Regions from separate parts of the Paracoccus sp. KR1-242 genome, predicted to be linked through region 2. Evidence: riboswitches for the same ligand, from Rfam matches in the RefSeq annotation. Region 2 holds a riboswitch; each other region holds the start of a gene.
What was found. A riboswitch is a leader RNA that binds a small molecule or an ion and turns the genes downstream of it on or off. The one in region 2 is predicted to bind cobalamin.
Positions count from the first base shown of each region.

Region 1: another riboswitch for cobalamin. It lies ahead of ACO2Q4_RS15130 (energy-coupling factor ABC transporter permease); the one in region 2 lies ahead of ACO2Q4_RS01945 (TonB-dependent receptor plug domain-containing protein).
Region 3: another riboswitch for cobalamin. It lies ahead of ACO2Q4_RS18265 (DUF1636 domain-containing protein); the one in region 2 lies ahead of ACO2Q4_RS01945 (TonB-dependent receptor plug domain-containing protein).

Region 1 covers NZ_JBMSED010000009.1:222,971-229,125, forward strand. The annotation lists gene kduI (5-dehydro-4-deoxy-D-glucuronate isomerase) at 1-751, opposite strand, end outside; gene ACO2Q4_RS15120 (NAD-dependent epimerase/dehydratase family protein) at 893-1,705, shown strand; gene ACO2Q4_RS15125 (FadR/GntR family transcriptional regulator) at 1,786-2,517, shown strand; gene ACO2Q4_RS15130 (energy-coupling factor ABC transporter permease) at 2,542-3,240, opposite strand; cobalamin riboswitch at 3,274-3,468, opposite strand; gene ACO2Q4_RS15135 (zinc-dependent alcohol dehydrogenase) at 3,635-4,579, shown strand; gene ACO2Q4_RS15140 (6-pyruvoyl trahydropterin synthase family protein) at 4,596-4,991, shown strand; gene ACO2Q4_RS15145 (class I SAM-dependent methyltransferase) at 4,993-5,760, shown strand; gene ACO2Q4_RS15150 (RibD family protein) at 5,777-6,155, shown strand, end outside.
Region 2 covers NZ_JBMSED010000001.1:394,034-400,188, forward strand. The annotation lists gene ACO2Q4_RS01935 (FecCD family ABC transporter permease) at 1-541, opposite strand, end outside; gene ACO2Q4_RS01940 (ABC transporter substrate-binding protein) at 538-1,374, opposite strand; gene ACO2Q4_RS01945 (TonB-dependent receptor plug domain-containing protein) at 1,368-3,239, opposite strand; cobalamin riboswitch at 3,371-3,571, opposite strand; gene ACO2Q4_RS01950 (Bug family tripartite tricarboxylate transporter substrate binding protein) at 3,700-4,662, opposite strand; gene ACO2Q4_RS01955 (tripartite tricarboxylate transporter permease) at 4,692-6,155, opposite strand, start outside.
Region 3 covers NZ_JBMSED010000012.1:150,455-156,609, reverse strand. The annotation lists gene cobN (cobaltochelatase subunit CobN) at 1-1,142, opposite strand, end outside; gene cobW (cobalamin biosynthesis protein CobW) at 1,146-2,180, opposite strand; gene ACO2Q4_RS18265 (DUF1636 domain-containing protein) at 2,184-2,537, opposite strand; cobalamin riboswitch at 2,626-2,825, opposite strand; gene cobO (cob(I)yrinic acid a,c-diamide adenosyltransferase) at 2,863-3,474, shown strand; gene ACO2Q4_RS18255 (hypothetical protein) at 3,481-3,888, opposite strand; partial or broken gene ACO2Q4_RS18250 (endonuclease/exonuclease/phosphatase family protein) at 3,890-4,369, opposite strand; gene leuD (3-isopropylmalate dehydratase small subunit) at 4,531-5,136, opposite strand; gene ACO2Q4_RS18240 (hypothetical protein) at 5,224-5,838, shown strand; gene leuC (3-isopropylmalate dehydratase large subunit) at 5,819-6,155, opposite strand, start outside.

The DNA of each region.
Region 1 (6,155 bases), on a different contig from region 2:
AGGTATAAGAGCCGATGCCCGCGCCCGAGTGGATCGACCAGGGCGGAGAAATCGCACCTTCTTCATTGCCGATGAACAGGTGACGCGTTTCCTGCGGCTCGCCCATCAGATGCAGGACACGCGATTGCGGCTCCATGCCGAAATACAGATAGGCTTCCATCCGGCGGTCGTGGATGTGGCTGGGAATGGTGTTCCATACAGAACCATCCTCAAGCCGGGTATAGCCCAGCACAAGCTGGCAGCTTTCCATGACCAGCGGGTGGATGAACTGGTTGATCGTGCGCTTGTTCGAGGTCTCGCTTGCCCCCAGCTTCACCTGCTTGCTGTCGGCAAGGCGGACCAGCTTGTTGGGATAGGTGTGATGCGCAGGGCAGGATGTGATATAGAACCGCCCCTGCCCCGAGAACGTCACCGCGCCCGCGCCCATGCCCAGGTAAAGCACGTCGCCACGTTCCAGCGTCCAGCTTTCGCCGCCCGCGGCAACCGTGCCCGTATCGCCAACGTTGACGATGCCCATTTCGCGACGGTCAAGGAAGTTGGGCGTCTTGGTCTCGTCCACCTGATCCAGCACGAGGCTGCCGCCCGCGGGCACCGCTGCCCCCATCACGAAGCGGTCGTAATGGGTATAGATCAGCCGGATCTCGCCATCGCGGAACATGTCCGACGCCAGGAAATGGCGGCGCAGGGCATTGGTATCCATGCCCTTGGCCTGTTCGGGATGGACAGCGTGACGGGTCTCGACGGTCAGCATCGAATCCTCCTGTAGGAGTTACATCATATAGGTTGACACTTGTTGTATTATATGTTGACTGCGTCAAGGTCCATCGGTCGATGAGAAGCGGCATCCCGCCCCCACCGCCGCGGGACCAGGGACACCAGGCAGGGGGCCTACATGGTCAAGCGACTTCTCATCACCGGCGCAGCGGGCACCTTGGGCCGCGCGCTGACACCGCAATTGCGTGAATTCGCGGAAGTCCTGCGGCTGTCGGACATTACCCCCGTCCCTGACACCCTGCCCGGCGACGAAGTCGTGCAATGCGACCTTGGCGATGCTGCCGCAGTCGATGCACTGGTCAAGGATTGCGACGCGATCCTGCATCTGGGTGGGATCTCGGTCGAGACGCCCTTTGCCCCGATCCTTCAGGCCAACATCATCGGGCTTTACAACCTTTACGAAGCTGCCCGCGCGCATGGTCAGCCGCGCATCCTGTTCGCCAGCTCGAACCACACCATCGGCTTCTATCCGCAGACGGAGCGGCTGACCGCGGATGTCCCCTTCCGACCGGACGGGCTTTACGGCGTCTCCAAGGTCTTCGGAGAGGCGATCGCCCGCATGTATTTCGAGAAGTTCGGCCAGGAAACCGCGCTGGTCAGGATCGGATCCTGCACGGCCGAGCCTGAAAACCACCGAATGCTGGCCAGCTGGTTCTCGCGCGGGGATTTCCTGTCGCTGATCCGCGCGGTCTTTACCGTGCCAAACCTCGGGTGCCCGGTGATCTGGGGCGCCTCCGCCAATGACGCAAGCTGGTGGGACAACAGCCACCTGGACTGGCTGGGCTGGACCCCCAAGGACAATGCCGAGGAATACCGCGCCCGCATCGACGCCAGCACGCCACGCCCGCCGGCCGATGCACCGCTGATGAAATACCAGGGCGGCGTCTTCACGCAGTTCCCGATCTACAAGGAAGACGAACCGCGCGGCTGACCCGGCCCCTCGGGGCTTCAATCGGGGGCGGCGGGGGATTATCCGGTGCCAGACATGGTGGACAAGGAATGGGCCCAAGGATGAAAACCGAAGACGGCGTCACGCCCCCCGGCGCAACGCTGGTGGTCACGGTGCGCGACGAATTGCGCCGCCAGATCCAGTCGGGCGTTTACAAGGCGGGCGACCGCCTGCCTTCGGAATCCCGGCTGACGCAGGATTTCGGCGTCAGCCGCACGGTCATCCGTGAAGCCGTCGCCGCCCTGCGGGCCGATGGCATTGTCGAGCCGAAGCAGGGCGCGGGCGTCTTTGTCCTGGCCGCGGCGGAAACCACGCCCCAGTTCCGCGACATCGATACCGACCGCGTCTCGTCGATCATCGAGATCCTGGAACTGCGCACCGCACTGGAAGGCGACGCGGCCGCTCTTGCCGCGCAGCGCCGCTCTCCCGCGCAAGAGGAAGACATCATCGAGGCGTTTCAGCGCCTGACCACGCTTGCCCGCGAAGACAAGCCTACCGCCGATGCCGATTTCGCCTTTCACCTGGCGATCGCACAGGCGGCCAACAATCCCCGATTCAGCGAGATGCTCAGCCTGATCGGCATCGCCATAATCCCGCGCCGGATGCTGCACCGCGATGGCGACATCTCGACCCCGCCGGATTACACGCGCGTGTTGGAGCAGGAACACGGTGCGATCCTGTCGGCCATCCAGAATGCCGACCCGGACGAGGCACGCCGCGCCATGCGGACCCATCTGAAGAACAGCCAGACCCGATACCGCGAACAGCTTCGGCTGGCGCGTGGGCAGGGCTGAACCGCCCCGCCCTTTGCCCGTCGATCAGGCGGGATGGTGCAGCCTTGGGGTGACGAACAGCGCAGGGCCCGCGCCCCGTGCGATCCCTGCTGGCCCTTTCAGCGCCTTGGCGACAGCCAGCACAGCAAGATCGGCCAGCGGCTCGACCACGACCACCAGCATATAGGCCGCGCCAAAGCTGGCGATCGCCGCCAGGTTCCCGGCCCCCGCCCCTGCGCCATAGACGGCCCAGAAGGCGACCCACAGCACGACACCCCCCTGATAGGCAGTGGATAGCGCCAGGGCCTGCCGATACTTCAGATCGACATAGGCCGTTCCCGGCGCGACGATGCGCGCGGCCAGCGCCCGCACCGCGAACAGCGGGAACATCAGCGTTGTCACGTTCATCCCGTATTGCGGCAAGTCGAAGGGAGCGAAGAACATCCCCTGGATCAGCAGCCCCAGCGCCAGCCCGATGGCTGCGGGCGCCGCGCCGAACAGCAGGAAGATCGTCGATCCAAGGATCAGGTGCACCTCGGACACTCCGACCGGGTGATGCGGCAGCACCTCGAAAAAGACGAAGACGGCGGCGGTGGCCAGCGTTGAGCGCAGCGCAAGTGAGGCTGCCCCCTCGGCCCGCAGCGATGCGGCGGCCAGTTTCAGCGTATAGGCCCCAGCCGCTGCGGCTGTGGCGTAGCTCAGGATGATCTTGGCCCCTGAGACGAGGCCCGGTTCGATATGCATGGTCGTTTCTCCTTACCGTCATCCCCGACGGCGGTTGCGATGTGGCGCGAGGTCGGTCTCCTGACTCGCGGGTCGCAGCCTTGCCTCGCCTTCCCATGACCGCAGGTCACAGTGGCAGTTCAGGTTCGGCTCGCCGCTCACAGTCGCGGGGGCGGTTGGATTCGGGATATCCCGTCCTGTTCCCATGTCGTCCGCATTGCGGTCGACACCTCGTGCCCGGCCAACATTCCGGCATGATTTGGCCGGGTCAACCGCAAACCGGATGCCCTGCCCGATTCGGGGGAACAAATCGGGCCAAACCGACGTTTGATGGGGCCAATCTCCATTCCGGTCCGGATGACATGTCCCCTTCCCGCCGCTTCTTCCCGCCTTTCGCATCGCAGGTCCCGCGGGGATGACGGCCTTGGCCCTATGGTGGAGCGCGCCGGGTGAAGCCCGGATCCAGCCCGCCGCCTTGGGCCACGGCGTTCTTGTCGAGACCGCTTTTTCCGGCATCAGTCGTGGGACCGAGCGGCTGATCTCTCAGGGTCGGGTGCCCCCCGACGAGGCCTGGCGGATGCGCGCGCCATTTCAGGAAGGCGATTTCCCCTTTCCAGTGAAATACGGCTATGCCGCCGTCGGGCAAGCGACCGAGGGCGCCATGGCGGGGCGTTCTGTGTTCGCGCTTTTTCCCCATCAGGACCGGTTTCGTCTGCCCGAAGCGCAGCTTCTTCCCCTGCCGGATGCCGTGCCGCCGGGCCGCGCAGTGCTGGCGGCGAACATGGAAACCGCACTGAACGTATTGTGGGACAGCGGGGCTGCGGCGGGGGACAGGATTGCAATTTTCGGCGCAGGCCTTGTCGGGCTGTTGATCGGCGCACTCGCCACCCGGCTCCCGGGGGCAGAGGTCGTGATGATCGACCCCCTGCCCGCACGGCGTCCCTTGGCCGAGGCTCTGGGCTGCACCTTTTGCGCACCCAGCAATGCGCCTCAGGACCAGGATGTCGCGATCAACTGCAGCGCCTCGGCCGAAGGACTGGTGGGGGCGCTGGCCGTGGCGGGCATGGATGCCACCGTGGTCGAGGCAAGTTGGCACGGCGACCGGCCGGTTGCCCTGCCGCTGGGCGCGACATTCCACAGCCGTCGGCTGCGCCTTGTCAGCTCGCAGGTCGGCGGCCTGCCCCCGGCCCGCGCCCCGCGCTGGAGCCACGGGCGTCGGTTGGCCAAGGCCATCTCGCTGCTGGACGATCCCCGGCTTGACCTGCTGATTTCGGGCGAGACCCCTTTTCGGCAGATGCCGCAGGCCTTTCCGGCCATCCTCGCCGATCCCGACACGCTTTGCCATCGCATCCGGTACTGACCGGGAAAGGAGCCGCATGTTCGCCGTCGAAGTCCGCGACCACATCATGATCGCCCATTCGCTGCCTCACCCGGCCTTCGGTCCGGCGCAGGCAATGCATGGAGCGACCTATACCGTCGACGTGGCCTTCTGCGCCGAGACGTTGGACGAAACCGGGGTCGTGGTCGATATCGGTCTTGCCAGTCAGGCGCTGGCCGGGGCGCTGGCCACGCTGCGCTACAAGAACCTTGACGAAGTGCCGGAATTTCAGGGGAAATTCACCACGACCGAGTTCCTATGCCAGATCGTCTTCGACCGGATAGCGACCTCTGTCCGGGCCGGAGAGCTGGGTGACCAGGGTCGCATCGCGCGCCTGCGGGTGACGCTGCAGGAAAGCCATCTCGCCTCGGCCTGGTATGAGGGTGCGATCTGACATGGCATTTCCCGCGACATGGCTTGACCTGCGCGAACCGGCCGACCGGCAGGCCCGCGACGGCGCGCTGCTGCGAAAGGCCGCCACTGCCGCCGGGCCATGCCCGCTGATCGTGGATCTGGGCTGCGGCACAGGGGCGACGATGCGCGCCATGTCGGGGCTTTTGCCGGGCGGCGCGCACTGGCGCATGGTGGACAGCGACCCCGACCTGCTTGCCCGAATTCCGGCCGGTGACGGCATCACCCTGCATCCGGGCGATCTGGGCGATCAGGCCCGCCTGCCGCTGGACGGCGCGACTATGGTGACGGCCTCGGCCCTGCTTGATCTTTGCCCGGCGGATTGGATCGCGGACCTGGCCGGGGAACTGGCGACGCGCTCGCTGCCCTTTTATGCCGCGCTGACCTTTGACGGCGCGATGGAGTGGCGCCCGGAACTGCCCGGGGACGCTGTCGTCACCGCCGCCTTCAACCGCCATCAGCAGGGTGACAAGGGGCTTGGCGCCGCCTCTGGACCCGAGGCTGCGGCACATGCGGTGGAACTGTTCGATGCGTCGGGCTTTGTGGTCCACAGCGCGCCCAGCGCCTGGCAGCTTGGCCCGGACCAGAGGGAATTGCAGGTCGAACTGCTGCAAGGCATTGCGACCGCCGCGGCCGAGGCCGGTTGCGAGGCAACCGAAACCTGGCTTCAATCGCGGATTGCGGCCATCGCCAAGGGTGCATGCCGGGTCGGCCATACCGACATGCTGGCCCTGCCGCCCCGCGCGGCATGACTGAAAAGGGGGGAACATGATGCAGCGCATCGAGGTCACGCCGCGGATCTGGCAACGGATCCTGAACCTTCGCTCGGCGCGAGGCAAAGAGGCACTGAACGGCCATCTGTCCGCGGAAGAGGAAGCGGCCTTGCAGTTGTACGGACCCCTTGCGCGCCGCGATGCCGGCCCGCTGACGCTGGCTCAGATCGGGCAATCGCTGGATGGTCGCATCGCCACCCCCTCGGGTGACGCGCGCGACGTGTCGGGACCGGACGGACTTTCGCATCTGCACAGGTTGCGGGCGCTGGTCGACGGGGTGGTGATCGGCGTCCGGACCGCGCTGCATGACGATCCCCGCCTGACCGTGCGCCATTGCGAAGGTGGCGACCCCGCCCGCATCGTCATCGACCCAC
Region 2 (6,155 bases):
TCCAGAAAATGATCTCGTTGGCGGCAAAGGGGTTGGGCGACAGGTTCAGCACCAGCGAGGTCGCGGCACCCGCCAGGGCCGAAATCGCGATGCCCGCAAGGATCAGCGCCAGCGCTCCGCCCCGCGCGCCGGCCAGTATCAGCACCAGCAGGACCGAAACCAGTGCCCCGGCCAGCGCCGCCAGCGGCAGCGCCAGAGGAAAGGCCAGCGACAGGCCGGTATGGATCGCAAGCACGGCCCCCAGCGCGGCCGAGGCGCTGGTCCCGATCAACCCCGGCTCGGCCAGCGGGTTGCGCAGAAAACCCTGAAGGACCGCGCCAGACATGCCAAGCGCCGCCCCGACAAGCACGCCCAGAATGGCGCGCGGCAGCCGGATCTCGCGCATGACCAGCGCCAGCATCTCGTCGCCGTGACCCAGCAGCGCCGCGAGGGCGGGGCCGGGGCGAACCCCCGCGGGGCCGATCAAAAGCGATGCAACGAAGAGCGCCACGACCAGCAGGGCCAGCAGCGCAAGTAGGCGGGGATAGCTTGCGCGGATCATTTCGCCTCCGGCATGGCCAGGCGCTGGTCCCGAAGCCGGGCGACGGCATTGAGGACAAAGGGGGTGCCGCACACCCATTCGGGGTCGTTCATCGGTGTCGAGGGCAGGCGACGCGCAAGCTCCCGCAGGGCGGGGTGGTCCAGCGGCTCTTCGGCGCGAGAGCGACCGGGATAACGCCGCCCCTTGACCAGCAGGTCGGCACCGGACAGCAGCAGCGTTTCCAGTGGCAGGTAGCCCCCGGCGGCGATCCCCCTGCGGTCGGCAAGGTTTTCGAATCCGGCCAGCGCGATGATCTGGCCGGGCAAGGTCAGGCTGCCCGAGCTGTAGCCATTGGCGGCGTAAAGCGCGGCAAGCGGGCGTGGACCCGGCGGGGCGTCGTCCAGCCGGGCCAGGTCGCGGTCGAAATCCCGGATTGCATCCCCGGCGGCAGGTTCGCGCCCCAGCAGTTCGCCCATGCGGCGCAGGTTGTCGCGGATCCCGGCGACGGTTTCATCCGCCGGAAAGGTTTCGACCCGAATGCCCAGCCTTTGCAGCATCGCAAGGGTGACGGGGTTGGTGTAATCGCCCGCCAGTACAAGATCGGGGCGCAGCAGATAGATCTCTTCGGCGGTGCCGCCATTGGCGGGAAAGGCCCGCGCCTGATCCGCCATCGCTGAGGTCGAGGGATCGCCCGCATGGCGCGACACCGACACAAGCTGTCCCGGTCCCGCCAGCAGCATGGCCAGCTGATCGGTGCACAGGTTCATCGACACGACCCGTTGTGGGACATCGGCCCGCGCGGGAACGGCGCAAGGCAGCGCCAGCGCCAGTGCCAGAAGCCCGGACCTTACCATCGGGCCTGCAGCCCCGCATAAAGCGTACGACCCTGCGAGGCAAAGCCCCAGACGTCCGAATACTCGCTGTCGAAAAGGTTCACGACCCGCCCTGTCACCCGCACCCGTTCGGTCAGGTCATAGCCCGCCGACAGGTTCACAAGGTTATAGGCCGGCAGTTCGGCCGTCGCATAGTCGCCGAAGAAGCGCGTGTCGAAATTGCCCGAGACGTGGCGGAAATCGGCGGTGACCTGGCCGCGGCCTTCCAGCACAGCAAGCGTGGCGGACAGTCCGAATTCATTGCGCGGACGCCGGATTTCGATCGAGCCGTCGGGATTCTTTGCGTCCAGATAGGTATAGCTCAGCGCAAGGTCCAGGTTCGCGGTGGGTTTGATCCGGGCGCTGGCCTCGATCCCTTGGCGCGGGCTTTCTCCCGACTGGTTCACATAGCTGGCCCGGCCATCCGGGGCGGCGCCGTAGACATAGGTGATCTCGTCCTCAAGCCGCTCGTTGAAATAGGTCACGTCGATGCTGCCCAATCCATTGGGCAGTTCGGCCTCGATCCCAAGGTCGAAGCCGCGGTTCTTCTCGGGGGCGAGAAAGGGATTGCCGACGCTGTAGGCGTCATTGGCGTAAAGCTCGAAGAACGAGGGATTGACCATCCCCGCCCCGGCCGAGGCATGAAGCCGGAATGGGCGGTCTGGAATCTGCCAGGACAGGCCGATGTTCCAGCTGGTGAAGTCGTCGAAGACCCTGTTGTCGTCATGACGGATCCCGGCCTGCAGATCGATGCCATTGTCAAGGAACGCCCGGTACTCGACGGCCAGCGAGGTCATCTCGCGGTCGAAATCCGGCGCGGTCGAGGCCTCGTCCTTTTGCCCCTCGACCATGACGTTCAGAAGGTGGTGGGCTTCGTCGACGGCAAGGCCGTCCAACCCGAAACTCAGCCGGTACTTCAGCTTGCGGGTTTCGCCCCGTGTCTCGTTTTCGCCCTGCAGGCTCTGCTTGAAGATGCTGTCCTGATATTCCAGGCGCTGCGTCAGCCGTCCGTCCAGCATCGACAGTTCGGCCCAGGTCGCGCCCTGGAATTCGTCCCGGTCGCCAAACAGGCCGGGATCGTCGACGACATATTCGTCGGCGGTGGTGGCGCTGTAATTTTCGGCATCATAGTCATAGGTTTCGGTCGCCCGCCGCAGTGTGGCACCCAGCCGCAGGTCGTCGGTCGCCTGGAACCAGCCGGACAGGCCGATCGTCTTGCGGGTCAGCCCGTCCTTTTCGCCGCCATCGCCCGACTGGTCGAACCCGTGGTCGTCCTTCGCGGACAGATTCACCGCCAGCCCGCCGCGAGATCCGTTCCGGCTGGCATAGGCCGAGGCAGAGGCACCGTTTCCAACCTCGACCGCGCCGCCATAGGACAGCCCCTCGCCGCCCTTTCGGGTGATGATGTTGATCACGCCAGCCGAGGCGTTCGATCCATAATAGACTGATTGCGGGCCGCGCAGGACCTCGATCCGCTCGACATTGGCGGTTTCCAAACCGCTCAGGATGTACTCATCCGCTCCGCCCGTGGCCTCGATCCCGTCGATCAGGATCAGGGTGTGATCTGCTTCGCCGCCGCGGATGCGGACCTGGGTATGGGTCGATCCGGTGCTTGAAACCGAAACGCCCGGCACCGCGCGCAGGGCATCCTGGATCGTGGCGATGCCCCGCGCCTCCATCTCGTCCGAGGTGATGACGGTGAACGCGCGGCCATAGGCGTCCCCGGCGATCGGCGCGAAGCCGGCCGACAGGATGACCGGGTCCAGCGTCACCACATCCTGCGCGGGGGCGACGGCGGGCAGAAGAGTGGCGGTGACGGCGGTGGAAAACAGATGGCGCAACTTCATGCCTTGGCCTTTCCTGTGCAGGCCGGAGCCTGCCGCTGCGGATTGCCCGCGACGGGAACCGGGGTCCCTGCCACAGGCCGGTGATCTTCACCTCTGCGGAATGGCCGCTTTCACGGCGCGCCCCGCGCCGGAAATGGGTGAGTGCTGCGGCAGGTCTCCTGGCTTGCGGATCGCTGCTCGGGCCGGCCTTCCCGGGTGTTTCCCAGTGGCGTCGTCGGCCTTCGCTCACCGCCTACAGTTGCGGGGGCAGCCGCGGCATGGCCTTTCGGCGCACCGCATTCCCTTTTGATCCGACGGCAGTACCGCCGGAAACCGAAGCGTTCCTGTGTTGGCGCAGGATTGCGGGCTCTGTCAAGCAGACTTGCGGCACGGCTTTGGCGGCACCGGCCGTATCGCGCGTCCGCAAACGAAAACGGCCCGGAGAGAGGATCTCCGGGCCGTGGTTTCGGGATGTGGCGCTTCAGTCCAGGCTGACATTCGCGGCCTTCACGACCGGCTCCCATTTCGCCATCTCGGCCTTGACGTGCTCGGCCAGTTCCTCGGGGCTGGAGGCGACGATGCTGGCCGAGAATTCGCCCATGCGGGCCACGACCGCCGGGTCGGCCATGGCCTCCAGCGCGGCCTTGTTCAACGCGGCAATGGCCTCGGGCGGGGTTCCGGTGGGCGCGAAAAGCGCGTTCCAGCTGTAGGTTTCATATCCCGGCAGCGTTTCGGCAATGGCCGGGATATCCGGGAACGAGGGCACGCGTTCCTTGGTCGTCACCCCCAGCGCCCGCAGCTTGCCACTGGTGATATGGCCCGAGGAAGACGGCAGATTGTCGAAGATGATCGGCACCTGGTTGCCCAGAACATCAGTCAGCGCCGGACCCGAGCCCTTATAGGGGATATGCGTGATATCGACGCCAGCCATCGACTTGAACAACTCGCCCGACAGGTGCAGCGGTGTCCCGTTCCCCGACGAGGCATAGGCCAGCGGGTCTTTTTTCGCCAGGTCGATCAGCTCCTGCACGGTCTTGACCGGCAATTCCGGGTTCACCGCCAGCACGTTCGGGACCAGCACCAGAAGCGAGATCGGCGCGAAATCCGTGACCGGGTCATAGGGCTTCTGCTTCAGGATCAGCGGGTTCAACGCATGGGTCGCGACCGTGCCCATCAGGATCGTGTAGCCGTCGGGATCGGCCTTGGCGACCTGCTGCGCGCCCAGACTGCCGCCTGCGCCGCCCACGTTCTGGACCACCACCTGCTGGCCAAGGGCCTGCCCCATCCGGTCGGCGACGATGCGCCCGACCACGTCGGTCGAGCCGCCGGCCGCGAAGGGGATCACCAGCGTGATCGGGCGGTCGGGGAACGCGGCGGCCGCGGCCCCGGCCAGCCCTGCGGCCATTGCGGCGCCCAGAAGAAGGCGCCGGGTGATTTTCAGCATCATGTTTCTCCTCCCATTCTATCGCGACCTCAGGCGTCGCTTTCGGTAAAGACCTCGTCCCGGCGCTTGCGGATCTGGGGCAGGAAGACCAGCACCAGGATCGCGGCGGCCATCAGAAGCAGCGTGGCGCTGATCGGACGGGTGATGAAGGTGGTTGGATCGCCCCGTGACAGGATCATGGCCCGGCGCAGGTTCTCTTCCAGCAGGGGGCCAAGGACGAAACCCAGAAGCAGCGGCGCGGGTTCGCAGCGCAGCTTGGTCATCGCATAGCCGAGCAGCCCGAAGAACGCGACGGCGTAAAGGTCATAGGTGTTCGAGGCGACCGAATAGACCCCGATCGAACACATCGCCATGATGATCGGGAACAGCACGTAATAGGGCACCGTCAGCAGTTTGACCCACAGCCCGATCAGCGGCAGGTTCAGGATGACCAGCATCAGGTTCCCGATCCACATGCTGGCGATGATGCCCCAGAACAACGCAGGCTGTTCGCTGACGACGTTCGGACCCGGCACGATGCCCTGGATGATCATCGCGCCGATCATCAGCGCCATGACCGGGTTTGCGGGAATGCCCAGCGTCAGCAGCGGAATGAAGCTGGTCTGCGCGCCGGCATTGTTCGCGCTTTCCGGTCCCGCGACGCCAGCAAGGGCGCCCTTGCCGAATTCCTCGGGGTGCTTGGACAGCTTCTTTTCCACGGTATAGCTGGCAAAGCTGGCCAGGATCGCGCCCCCGCCGGGCAGGATGCCCAGGACCGAGCCAACGGCGGTGCCGCGCAGGATCGGGCCGATCATCTCGCGCAGCTCGTCGCGCGTCGGGAACAGACGGTTGATGTTTTTGGTCATCACTTCTCGATCATGCTCATCTTCAAGATTGCGCAGGATCTCGGCGATGCCGAAGACGCCGACGGCCAGGGCCACGAAATTCAGCCCGTCGGCATATTGGGTGATGCCCAGCGTGAAGCGCGGCGCGCCGGTATAGATGTCGGTTCCCACAAGGCCCAGCAGCAGGCCAAGCACGACCATGGCCAGCGCCTTGAGGACCGAGCCATGGGCAAGGGCCACCGACATCACCAGACCCATCACCATCAGGCTGAAATACTCGGCCGCGCCGAATTTCAGCGCGATGGTGGTCAGGGGTGGTGCAAAGATCGCGACAAGGAAAGTCGCGACCGTGCCGGCAAAGAACGACCCGATTGCGGCCGTCGCAAGCGCAGTTCCGGCGCGGCCTTTCCGAGCCATCTGATAGCCGTCGATCGCCGTCACGGCGGACGAACTTTCGCCCGGCATGTTGATCAGGATCGCAGTGGTCGAGCCGCCGTATTGCGCGCCATAATAGATCCCGGCGAGCATGATCAGCGAACTGACCGGTTCAAGCTGGAACGTGATCGGCAGAAGCATGGCGATGGTGGCCGTCGCGCCGATCCCCGGAAGCACGCCGATCAGTGTGCCAAGGATGACCCCGATCAGGCAGAAGGCCAGGTTCGCCAGAGA
Region 3 (6,155 bases), on a different contig from region 2:
TGGGGCTTTCCGGGATAGGTGGACAAGACCACCGCCCGTGCCGCCGCTTGTGCCACCGGCGCGCGCAGCCGGTGCCAGCCCGCGAACCTTGCCACCGCCGCCGCGATGCGCGCCGGATCGGCCCTGTGGATCTGGCGCGAGAATTGCAGGACCGGATCGCGCGGCTGGGTGGCCTTGAAGCTGACCACGCCCAGAAAGATCCGTCCGTCGATTTCGGGCAGGACGACATGCATGGCAAGATCGGCGGCGGACAGCCCGCGCTCTTCCCCAAGCCACAGATCGCGCGTCGAGGTGGCAAGCGCCACCTGAAATACCGGGAAATCCGCGCCGTCAAAGGGCGTCGCGCCAGCGTCGTCCCGTGCCGAAAACGCGGTCATGTTCACCACCGCGGCCAGTCCGGGCAGGTGCGGGGCAAGCCATTCCCCAAAACCGGGGGATTTCAGCGAGGGGGCAAAGACCCCGGTCGCGGCAAAGCCCGCTTGCCGCAGCGCCCGGATCAGGGCGTCGACCGGGTCAAGATCGGCGCTGGTCAGATAGCTGCGGTAGAAGCTGACAAGAACCGGGCGCGGCCCGACAAGTGGCGCGGCCAATATCCCGGCATCCGGATCATGGAAGCCAAAAGTCGGGACGGTGGGCGCATCCGCGACCTCTGGCCCGTCCAGTCCCGCGGATGCGGCCAACACGGCCAGCGCGCTGCGGGCCGCGTCAGCGCCGCCACTGTCGCAAAGCGCGGCCAGTCTGCGCAGCACCGGCACCGGCAGGGTCGAGAGGCGGTCGAGGGTGGCGTCCTCGTGCCCGTCGCCGGGCAGGATGGCCAGCGCGATGCCCCGCCGCCGGGCAAGATCCTGAAGGCTGGCGATGCCATAGGGCCAATACCCCTCGCCCCCGATCAGGCGGACCAGAACGGCGCGCGCGCCGGACAGGACCGTCTCGCAATACTGGTCGACCGACAGGGGGTGGCGCAGGGCCGAAAGATTGCACAGACGAAGCGAGGGCAGCCCGCCCCGATGCCAGCCTGCCGCGAAAGCACCAAGGTCGCTGTCCGAAAAGGACAGCACGACCATGTCGGCAGAGGTCTGGCCGGGGTCCGTCGGAACCTCGGTCTCCTCAAGCCCACGGCTTTCGCGGAAGACGACATGCATGGGTCAGGCCGTCAGGATGTGCCGGATCGCGGCTTCGTCGATGTCGTCATGTTCGGCAATGACGACAAGGCGCGACTGGCGCGGGCTGTCGCCCCAGGGGCGGTCGAACTGGTGGCGGACCCGCGCACCCACGGCCTGCACCAGCAGGCGCATGGGTTTGCCCGCGACGGCGACATGGCCTTTGACCCGCAGGATGTTCCGTTCACGCGCCAGCCGGGCGATCCGATCCGACAGGTCGGCGGGATCGGCGATCTCGGGCAGGTCGATCACGACGGAATCGAAATCGTCATGCTCGTGGTCATCCGCGCCGTCATGGTGGCTGGGGCGGGCATACAGGTCATCTTCGGCGGCGGCCTTCAGGCCCAGGATCACGCGCGGATCGATCACACCCTCGGACAAGGACAGAATCGGCAGCTTGCGCGGCGCCTCGGCCTCGACCACGGCGCGGGCGGCGGCAAGGCCGGCCTCTCCCGCCAGATCGGCCTTGGTCAGCAGGACAAGATCGGCGCAGGCGATCTGGTCCTCGAATACCTCGGACAGCGGCGTTTCGTGGTCCAGGCTTTCATCCGCCTCGCGCTGGGCCTGCACTGCGTCCTCGTCCGGGGCAAAGCGGCCCGCGGCCACCGCCTCGGCATCGGCCAGGGTGATGACGCCGTCGACGGTGATGCGCGAACGGATGGCAGGCCAGTCGAAGGCCTTCAGCAAGGGCTTGGGCAGCGCCAGCCCCGAGGTCTCGATCAGGATGTGGTCCGGCTTCCGGGGCAGGGCCATCAGTGCTTCCAGCGTCGGGATGAAGTCGTCGGCGACGGTGCAGCAGATGCAGCCATTCGACAGCTCGACGATGTTCTCGACCGGGCAGCTTTCATCCGCGCAGGATTTCAGGATGTCGCCGTCGACGCCCACGGTGCCGAATTCGTTGACCAGAACGGCAAGCCGCTTGCCCTGCGGGTTCTGCATCAGGTGCCGGATCAGCGTGGTCTTGCCCGCGCCAAGGAAGCCTGTGATCACGGTGACGGGGGTCTTGGTCAGGTCGGTCATCTTTCACCCAATCGGAGGAATGCGCGCGATGCTGCGCTTGCGGAAAATCGCGACGCGGTCGCGCCATGGCACGATGCCGTCGGCGCTGGCGGCATAGGCGGCCGCGCCCTGAAGGATCTCGGGCACGTCCGCGATCTCCATCCGGCCATAGACATAGCTCCACCGGCCCGGCCCGCTGAGCGCGATGGCCGAGCCGCTGTTGCAGGCCGAGAGGCATTCGACGGGAATGATGCGGACGCCCGGAGGCGGGGCCACGCCGTCCAGCGCAGCATGCAGCCTTGCGCCCGCGACGGGCTGGCCATCCAGGACCGGCTGGCCGGCGCGGCAGGTGGTGCAGACAAGCAATGAAACGTCCATGCGCCCTTCATTTCCATGTGGCGGGCGCGGTGCGGGTATGCGGGCACGGGATTCGTGCCACGAACCCAAGCAGGAACACCCCGTCCGCCGGTCAAACAAGGCGCAGGCAGGTCTCCCGGCTTGCGGATTCAGGCTTTCGCCAACGGTCGGCCCACCTTCCCGGCCGAAGCCAGTGGCATAGGGCGACCTTTCCGGTCACGGTCGCGGGGGCGGCTGCTTTCCAGGCCAAGGCCTGTCGCATTCCCTCTTAGCCTGCCATAAGGCAGGACCAGCGCAGGCAAAGAAGTGCGCCGGGCGCCCGCACTTGTCAAGCAAGGGAGTCGCGATGTCAGCCGAAGGGAATACCCGCCATTCCGAGAAGATGGCCCGGATCAAGGCCGCCCGAGACCGGATGATGCAGGACAAGACCGGCGAAAAGGGGCTGGTCATCGTTCATACCGGCAAGGGCAAGGGCAAGTCGTCCTCGGGTTTCGGGATGATCCTGCGATGCATCGCCCATGACATGCCCTGCGCGGTAGTGCAGTTCATCAAGGGCGCATGGGACACGGGCGAGCGGCGGTTGCTGACCGGGCATTTCGGCGATCTGTGCCAGTTTCACGCGATGGGCGAGGGCTTCACCTGGGAAACCCAGGATCGCGACCGCGACATTGCTGCGGCGCGCGCGGGCTGGGACAAGGCGCAAGAGCTGATCCGCGACCCCCGCATCCGCATGGTCCTGCTGGACGAGATCAACATCGCGCTCCGCTATGGCTATCTGCAGGTGGGGGAGGTGCTGGATTTCCTGCAACGTGAGAAGCCGCCGATGACCCATGTCGTGCTGACCGGGCGCAATGCCGATCCGGCCCTGATCGAGGCCGCCGATCTCGTGACCGAGATGGAGGCGGTAAAGCATCCCTTCCGCGCGGGCATCAAGGCGCAGCCGGGGGTCGAGTTCTAGGTCAGCTCACCGCTCGGCGGGCGGCCAGTCGATATCGACCCAGACCAGCCGATGGCTGGAGGCCGCCAGCGCCACCTGCGCCAGTTCGCCCGTCGCGGGCCAGAAGACGCCCGAGCCAAGCACCTTCAGGCCCTTTTGCGGCAGGACGTAATCGACGCGCAGGTTTCCGGGCGGCTTGTCGTCGGGCCAGTCGCCGGTATCCAACGCTGGGTCGCCCTTTTGCGCCGCGTTCACGCCCGCGCTGCCGGCGGCCCTGCCACCTTCGCTTGCGGGCAGGGAATCGGTCACGCGCGCCATCATCCGGGCCAGCGCATCGGGGCGCCCCTCGCTGTCGGCAGCGTCGATGTTCAGCTTGCCCCGCCAGCACGAAGGGCGCGCCGGGCAGCCGGTCCAGCCAGAAGGCCAACTCGTCATGGTTGCGCCTGCCGTTGCGATCCTCGGGCCCGTCGAAAACCGGGGGCGAGGCCGCCATGGCCAGCAGGTGCAGCGGCTTTCCCGCGACGGTCAGCGTCGCGTCCCAATGTGCGACTGAGGACAGGCGCTGCACGGCCGCCACCTCGGGCGCGGCCGGGGGCATCAGATTGCCGGGCAGATCGCGCCACAGGAACGCCGAGTGGTCAAGGACCGGGCCGATCGGGTGACGCGACAGTATCGCCATGCCGCCCTGCCCGGAAAAGCGGCCAAAGCCCTGCCGGTCATTGGCGGTCCCGGCCCTGCCGTTTCCATCCAGATCCAGCCCGCTGGGCATGCCCGCGTTGGGACGGGCCGAGAAACTGTGCGGATAATCCGCGCCAGCCGCCGACAACCGGGCGCGGAAGGCGGCCAAGGCCAGCCCGTCCAGATCCCAGTCGAAACCTGTCAGCAGCAGGATATCGGGTCGGGTTTCAGCGATCACCCGGACGACCGCGTCGATCTGGGCGTCCGTGCGGCCAAGATCGCGCAAAAGAAGCCCCGGCCCGTCTCGCGACAGGTCGGGGCTGAACGTGGCGATCCGCAGGGGCGCGGCCGCGGTGGCGGAACCCAGGGCGGCCAGAAGGACCGCCCCGGCAAGCGCCCTTAGACCCAAGGGCGGCTCTGGGCCATCTGGGTCTCGAAGCTGTCGATCGAGCCGGATTTCTCCATCGTCAGGCCGATGTCATCCAGCCCTTCCAGCATGCAATGCTTGCGGAAGGCGTCGACCTCGAACGCGAAGCTTTGCCCGTCCGAGGTGGTGACGACCTGATTTTCCAGATCGACGGTCATGCGGGCATTCGCCCCCTTGCGGGCGTCCTCCATCAGCACGTCGACGACTTCCTTGGGCATGACGATCGGAAGGATGCCGTTCTTGAAGCAGTTGTTGAAGAAGATGTCCGCGAAGCTGGTCGAGATGACGCAGCGGATGCCGAAATCCATCAGCGCCCAGGGCGCATGTTCGCGCGACGACCCGCAGCCGAAATTGTCGCCCGCGACGATGATCTGCGACTGCCGATAGGCGGGCTGGTTCAGGACGAAATCCGGAACCTCATTGCCTTCGGAATCATAGCGCATCTCGTCGAACAGGTTCTTGCCCAGTCCCGAACGATGGATCGTTTTCAGGAACTGCTTGGGGATGATCATGTCGGTGTCGATATTGACCAGCGGCATCGGAGCGGCGATCCCGGTCAATGTGGTGAACTTGTCCATTTGCTTCCTCGCAGAATTGACTGGCCGCGTGGGTGGCCGTTAGCTTTTTGGCGACGGCAGTTTGCCACCGTCCGTGAGGTATGTTCGATGTTTGGTTTCCCCGGCCTGTCCGGCCTGAGCGATTGCATCTTTGGCGACTGGAGGCCGCAGATCGGGGATCCCGAGATCACCGGCTGGCTGACGGTGGTCTCGTATGTGATATGCCTTGTGCTGGCGATCATGGTCCTGCGCCGCCAGCCGCAGGGTGCGGCGCGCGGCTTGTGGGGCACGATCGCGGCGATCATGGCGTTCCTGGCCATCAACAAGCAGCTTGACCTGCAAACCGCGCTGACCGCGACGGGGCGCTGTCTGGCACATGTGCAGGGCTGGTATGACCAGCGCTGGCTGGTACAGATCGCCTTCATCGCGGTGCTGGTTCTGATCGTGCTGGTCGCCCTGCTGGTTGCCCTGCGCTCGCTTTCCGGTCAGTTGCACGCAAACGGCCTGGCCCTGCTGGGCCTTGCCGTGCTTTGCGGCTTCGTTCTGGTGCGGGCGGTGGGGTTCCATCATGTCGACCGTCTCATCAGCATGGATTTCGCGAACATCCGTTTCAACTTCTGGTTCGAGAATGCCGGGCTGGTGCTGATTGCAGTGAACGCCGTGCTTCTGCTGCGGCGGGGCAGGGTGCCCCGCCGCGCCGAAGTCAGACGGTCTCGGCCATGAATTCGCGCACGTCGGTCAGGTGGCCCTTGATGCCCGCTGCTGCCGCCATCATCGGCGACATCAGGTGCGTGCGTCCGCCACGGCCCATCCGCCCTTCGAAGTTGCGGTTCGAGGTCGCGGCGCAGCGTTCGCCCGGGGCAAGCTGGTCGGGGTTCATGCCCAGACACATCGAGCAACCGGCAAGGCGCCATTCGAAGCCGGCATCGGTGAAGATCTTGTCCAGACCCTCTTCCTCGGCCTGAAGCCGAACCAGACCCGAGCCGGGCACGACCATGCCGCGCACGCCCTCGGCCAGATGCTGGCCCTTGAGGATGCCG